2 regions of the Mesorhizobium sp. BR1-1-15 genome follow, and region 2 is predicted to be linked to the other one. Evidence: predicted binding sites of a transcription regulator. Region 2 holds the regulator's gene; the other holds the start of a gene.

Region 1 (3,416 bases), on a different contig from region 2:
TTCGGGCCCTGGCCGTCGGTGGCGACCCACAGGCGCCCGGCCGAATCGACCGCGCAATTGTCGGGCATGCCGAACCAGCCATTGGCCGTGGTGGCGGTGGAGAAGGTGGCGCCGACATCGGCAACCGCTGGATCGCCGCATTTCAGGAGCACCTCCCATTTGCCCCTGGTGCCGGCGAAATCGCCGCCATCCTCCGATATCTCGATGATATGGCCGAAGGCGTTATCGGCGCGCGGGTTGGCGGCGTCGACCTGGTCGGCTTTGCGCTTGGAATTGTTGGTCAGCATGACATAGACCTTGCCGTTGACACGATTGGGCTGGATGTCCTCGGGACGGTCCATCTTGGTGGCGCCGAGCAGGTCGGCGGCACGCCGCGTCTCGATCAACACGTCGGCCTGGCCGGCAAAGCCGTTCTCGGCCGTCAGCGGGCCCTGGCCGAAGACGATCGGCAGCCAGTCCACCGTACCGTCCGCAGCGAATTTGGCGACATGCAGCGTGCCGTCGTCGAGCAGGTTCATGTTGGCGGCGCGGTCGTCCGGATCGAAACGGCCCGCGGTGACGAATTTGTAGACGTACTCGAAGCGCTCGTCGTCGCCGAGATAGAAGACGACGCGGCCATCCTTGGCGACGATCGATTCGGCGCCTTCATGCTTGAAGCGGCCCATTGCGGTGCGCTTCCTCGGCGTGGATGTCGGATCGTTGACGTCGACCTCGACGATCCAGCCGAAACGGTTGGGCTCGTTCGGCTCCTTGGCGAGGTCGAAACGATCGTAATGCGCGCCCCATTCATAGGCGCCTTCCGGAATGCCGAGGCGCTTGTAATTGGCGGCTTCCTTATGGCCTTCCGGCAGTTCACCGGAGAAATAGCCGTGGATGTTCTCCTCGGCCATGACATAGGTGCCCCAAGGCGTGACGCCGCCGGCGCAGTTGTTGAATGTGCCGATGACCTTGGTGCCGGATGGGTCGGCATTGGTCTTGACGCGGTCATGACCGGCGACCGGGCCCGACAGCGCCATTTCGGTGTTGGAGGTGATGCGGCGGTTCAACTTGCCGTCGCGCACCACCTGCCACTTGCCGCCTTCCTTGCGGATCTCGACGATGGTGCCGCCATGTGCCGCCATCTCGACATCGACCTGCTCCTTCGAGAGCGGCGCGAGTTCGGCCGCCTTCTTGCCGTCCTTCTCGACGATCCTGACGATGCCCGGGAACATCAGATGCGGATTGGTGTATTCGTGGTTGACGACCAGCAGGCCGTGCTCGGCGGAGCCACCGATCCCGATATAGCCGACATAGTCATTGTTGTAGCCGAATTGTCTTGCCTGGGCCTCAGCCGACTGCCTGGCCGGGTCGAACTCCGGCGAATCGGCAAACAGCGGATCGCCCCAGCGCAACAGCACGTCGGCATCGTAGCCCGGCGCGACATGGTGCTTGTCGTCGATACCGGCTTCGAGTTCCTCGAACGAGAAGGCGGAGCCCTCGGCGGCACGCGCATCGTCGGCGGCCACGAGCGCCAGCGGGCTGACGGTGGCGGCGATGGCCGAGACGGCCAGCGAGCCCTTGAGGAAGGCGCGGCGGGAGAACCGCTCGGCAATGATTTCGCCCATGGTGCGGTTTTCGGTGGGGTTGGTCGCCGGACCGTCGTTTTCCTCAAGCAGGCTGGTGCGGAATCGGGCGTCGGGCGAGCGATGGTCGGTCATGGTCTGCCTCTGGCTGGATGGCTGGAGCGTGTCACGCGTTTCGACCCCTTATAGACGATCGGTCACACTTTCGTGACATTCGTGCACCCGCCAGCTTGACCGCGAACCTCGCGCCACATCCGGTTTGAAACTCGGACCAAGGTCCTAAACCGATCGGGGCGAAGGTCCGGATTGCCGCGGCATCGGTCGTGGGCCACTTACACGAACACGCCATGTCGCCGATGGTCGCGTACCTGCACGAGATGGCCTCTGAATTTTGCCGGTCCGATCAAGTGAGGGACTGATGCGCAGCTCGATCATGGCTCATTGTTGCTGGCTGGCCCTGAGAGCAGTGCCGGCACTGGCGCTGACCATAGCCCCCTATCACCTCGATTTTCACGGTTCCGCCGCAGGCATTGTCGCGTCCAGCGCCCAAGCCAAGCCTGGCGGGAACAGCGGCAATGGCGGTGGTGGCGGTAACGGCAATGGCGGCAATGGCGGCAATGGAAATAACGGCGGCGGCAACAATGGCAACGCTGGCGGCAACGGGAACAATGGCGGCGGCAACAACGGCAAGGGGAAGGGTGCCAACAGCTCCGGCAAGCATGTGAACGCAACAACCGGCGATCGTGTCGAAATAGACGACAACAAGATCGTGGTGCAGCACCCTAACGGCTTCGGGGAAGAGATCGAGAAGGGTCGCTTCAAAATGACCGACGCTCTGGGCCGCACGATCGTCGAGCGCCCTGCGACGGCGGCGGATATAAGCCGCCTCAAGGGGTTGTAGAGCGGGCAATAGGCATCGCCCGCTTTACGTGTCACCTCCGCCGCCCCCCGGCGGAGGTGACCTTGTCGCTCCGGCCCCGTATAGGGGCCGTCTTTTTTGCCCTGGAGCGTTCCGCTGCTGCACCGCGCTTCAGGTTTTCATTTATGCGTGTCGTTATCCCAAACCGGGGATCCCTTGCGGCCGACCAGGATTAGCTGCCGGCCCGATCCCGCGCTTCGCGCATCAGCAGCGCCGCCTCGGTGCGATTGCGGACGTTGAGCTTGGACAGCACACCGGTCATGTGATGCTTGACCGTTTTTTCCTGCAGTGCCAGCCGCAGCGCCACTTCCTTGTTGCTCAGCCCTTCCGCCACCAGCTGCAGGATCTCGGCCTCGCGTCCGGTGAGCTGACGCAGACGATCCGTCCTGCCGTTGGCCGGCTGCAGCGATTGCAGGTCCGAAAGCAGGCGGGCCGACAGGGTCGGCGACACATAGGTCTCGCCGGCCGCTACACCATTCAGGATTTCGGCCAGCATGCGCGAGCCGACCCCCTTCAGCACATAGCCGCGCACACCGGCGTTCAGCGCCCGCGCCACGTCGGCATTGGCCTCCGAGACCGTCAGCATGACGATCTTCTGTCCGGGATTGGCACCCAGTATGCCGGCCACCGACGCAAGGCCGTCACCCGGCATGCTGATGTCGAGCAGCAATATGTCGGGCTGCAAAGTCGAGGCGATGCGTTCGGCATCCTGCGCAGTGGCGCCCTGGGCCACCATTTCGAAGCCGCCGATCTCCGACAGGCTGCGGGTAACGCCTTCGCGAAACAGCGGGTGGTCGTCGACAATGGCGACACGGATGGTACCGATCATGGTTGATCCTCGACGGCTAGCGTAATCATCAATCGTGTTCCCTGTGGCCCGGTCGTGGTCTCGAACTGGCCACCAATGCTTTCGATACGTTCCCTGATGCCGGCGA
Region 2 (3,416 bases):
AGCATCGCCCGTATCGCGCTGGCGATCCAGGGCATCACCGACACGGATGCGCGCGCCATGCTGTGGTCGCCGATCACGCCGCAGACCGACATCGCCTTCGCCGACATACTGGAGGCCGAGTTCGGCATTCCCGCCACCATGGAGAACGATTGCAACATGATGGCGGTGGCGCTGCGCTGGCGCGATCCCCAGCGCTACCGCGACGACTTCATCGCCATACTTTTGTCGCACGGCATCGGCATGGGCTTGGTGCTGAAGGGTGAACTGTTCACCGGCACCCATTCATCCGGAGGCGAGTTCGGCCACATGATCCATCGCCCCGGCGGGGCGCTCTGCCGCTGCGGGCGGCGCGGCTGCGTCGAGGCCTATGCCGGCAACTATGCCATTTGGCGCAACGCGAGGCAGCTTGGCGAGGACACCCAGCCCGTCGACGTCAGCGACGCCGACATGCGCACCCTGGCGGCCTCGGCGCGCGAAAAGGACGGGCCGGAGCGCGAAGCCTACCGCAAGGCCGGCGAGGCGCTGGGTTACGGCCTTGGCAGCCTGTTCGCCCTGATCGATCCGGCGCCGGTCGCCATGGTCGGCGTCAGCGCCGCCGCCTTCGACCTGATCGAGCCGGCTCTGCGCGAGGCCATTGCCCAGACCGCCGGCGGCCAGCACTCGAAATCGATTTCCTTCGACACCGAGCCGAACGAACTGCCGCTGATCCGCGAGGGCTGCGCCATGCGCGCGCTGACCTTCGTCGACCAGGAAATTTTCGCGCCGGGGGCACAGGCGAAATCAGGCATAGGCGAGAACGTTGCGTGACATATCCCTAGTCTTCGCGGATCGCGTACCCCGCGCCCCGAATGGTGCGGATAACGTCAGGCATGCGGCCGTTGTTGACCGCCTTGCGCAGCCGGCCGACATGCACGTCCACGGTGCGCTCGTCGATATAGATCGTTTCGCCCCAGACATTGTCGAGCAGTTGGCTGCGCGAGAACACGCGGCCGGGATGTCGCATCATGAATTCGAGCAGGCGGAACTCGGTCGGCCCGAGCCGGATCTCGCTTTTCTTGCGGTAGACCCGGTGCGATTCACGGTCGAGCACGATGTCGCCGACCTTGAGCACGCTGGACAGAACTTCGGGCTTGGCGCGGCGCAGCAGCGCCTTGACGCGTGCCATGAATTCCGGCGTTGAGAACGGCTTGACCAGATAGTCGTCGGCGCCGGTGGAGAGACCGCGCACCCGGTCGCTTTCCTCGCCGCGCGCCGTCAGCATGATGATCGGCAGCCGCTCGGTATCGGGCCGCATGCGGAGACGGCGGCAGAGCTCGATGCCGGACACCGCCGGCACCATCCAGTCGAGCACAAGAAGGTCAGGGACATTCTCCTGCAAGCGGATCTCGGCTTCGTCGCCGCGCGTCACCACCTCTACCTGATAACCCTCCGATTCCAGATTGTAACGGAGCAGCACACCCAGCGGCTCCTCGTCCTCCACCACCATGATGCGTGGCGCGATCATCGACTGGTCACCCCTGCCGTCAAGCCGCTGGCGCCGACATCGCCGTCTCGTCCTGCTTCGGGCGATTGGCGGGCAATTGCGTGCCGGTCAGCACATAATAGGCATTTTCGGCAATGTTGGTCACGTGATCGCCGATGCGCTCGAGATTCTTGGCGCAGAACAAAAGATGCGTGCAGGCGGTGATGTTGCGCGGATCCTCCATCATGTAGGTCAGCAGCTCGCGGAAGACCGACGTGTATTTGACGTCGATGCGTTCATCGTCGGCGCGCAGCTTCGCAAGTGCCGCGGCATCGCGCGCCGCATACTCCTCGATCACGCCTTGCACCTGGATCAGCACAAGCTGCGCCATGGCGTCGATGGAGTGCGACAGGTCGCGCGGCGTGGCGGCAAGGCCGACGGTGCCGACGCGCTTGGCGATGTTCTTGGCGAGATCGCCGATGCGTTCGAGATCGCCCGCCATGCGGATCGAGCCGACGACATGGCGCAGATCGTCCGCCATGGGCTGCCGCTTGGCGATCAGGGTGATGGCGCGGTCGTCGAGTTCGCGCTGGCGCGCATCCATGATCGCGTCGTCGGAGACGACGCGCTGGGCGAGCGCGTTGTCGGAATTCAGGAGCGCCTTGGTCGCGCCGCCGACCATCGATGAGGCGAGATCGCCCATGTCGCGGATCAGCCTGCTGATCTGTCCGAGATCTTCGTCAAAGGCTGCGACTGTGTGTTCGGCCATGATCTTGGTCCTCGTATGCCTGGGATCAGCCGAAGCGGCCGGTGATATAGTCCTGCGTGCGCTTCTCGCGGGGCGACGTGAAGATCTTCTCGGTGCGGTCGAACTCGACCAGCTCGCCCAGATACATGAAGGCGGTCTGCTTCGACACGCGCGCCGCCTGCTGCATGTTGTGGGTGACGATGACGATCGTATAATCGGCCTGCAACTCGTCGATCAGCTCCTCGATCTTGGCGGTCGACAGCGGATCGAGCGCCGAGGCAGGCTCGTCGAGCAGGATGACCTCCGGCTTCACCGCCACCGTGCGGGCGATGCAGAGGCGCTGCTGCTGGCCGCCCGAAAGGCTGAGGCCGCTGGCGTTGAGCTTGTCCTTGACCTCGCTCCACAGTGCCGCGCGCTTCAGCGCCTGCTCGACACGGCCGTCCATCTCCGCCTTGCTGAGCTTCTCATAGAGCCTGACGCCGAAGGCGATGTTCTCGTAGATCGACATCGGGAACGGCGTCGGCTTCTGGAACACCATGCCGATCTTGGTCCTGAGCAGGTTGAGATCCTGCGAGCGGTCGAGGATATTCTGGCCGTCGAGCAGCACCTGGCCCTCGGCGCTCTGCCTCGGGTAAAGCTCGTAGATGCGGTTGAAGACGCGCAGCAGCGTCGACTTCCCGCAGCCCGAAGGCCCGATGAAGGCGGTGACGCTGCGCTCGGGCAGCGACAGGCTGATATCCTTCAGCGCCTTCGACTGGCCATAGTAGAAATTGAGGCCCTTGACCTCGATCTTGGCTTTCTCGACCGCGACTTCGGGCGTATTCAACTCGGTGGACAACATCGGTTTCATCTGTCCTCTCTGCGTCCGGTAAGGCTGCGGGCGAAGATGCTCAGCCCGAGAACCGTAAGGGTGATTATGAGTGCGCCGGTCCACGCCAGCTGCTGCCATTCCTCGTAGGGGCTGAGAGCGAACTGGAAGATGGTGACGGGCAGGCTGGCCATTGGGGCGTTGAGATTGCTCGACCAGAACTGGTTGTTGAGTGCCGTGAAGAGCAGCGGCGCCGTCTCGCCGGAAATGCGGGCGATGGCCAGCAATATGCCGGTGACGATGCCCGACAGCGCCGCACGGTAGGCGACCGAGCGGATGACCACCCAGCGCGGCGCGCCGATCGCGGCGCCGGCCTCGCGCAGGGCGTTCGGCACCAG

The links. Region 2 encodes PhoB, which activates phosphate uptake and scavenging genes when phosphate is short. Its sites were predicted from a motif close to TGTCATNNANCTGTCAT; they were not measured.
Region 1: a site for PhoB is predicted at 1,759-1,775, ahead of LB541_RS10900 (PhoX family protein). Genes of this name have one in related genera too.

The regions. Positions count from the first base shown of each region.
Region 1 covers NZ_JAIUIF010000005.1:33,032-36,447, reverse strand. The annotation lists gene LB541_RS10900 (PhoX family protein) at 1-1,697, opposite strand, end outside; gene LB541_RS10895 (hypothetical protein) at 1,981-2,463, shown strand; gene LB541_RS10890 (response regulator) at 2,654-3,310, opposite strand; gene LB541_RS10885 (sensor histidine kinase) at 3,307-3,416, opposite strand, start outside.
Region 2 covers NZ_JAIUIF010000017.1:54,943-58,358, forward strand. The annotation lists gene LB541_RS23865 (ROK family protein) at 1-807, shown strand, start outside; gene phoB (phosphate regulon transcriptional regulator PhoB) at 815-1,504, opposite strand; gene phoU (phosphate signaling complex protein PhoU) at 1,524-2,231, opposite strand; gene pstB (phosphate ABC transporter ATP-binding protein PstB) at 2,257-3,060, opposite strand; gene pstA (phosphate ABC transporter permease PstA) at 3,057-3,416, opposite strand, start outside.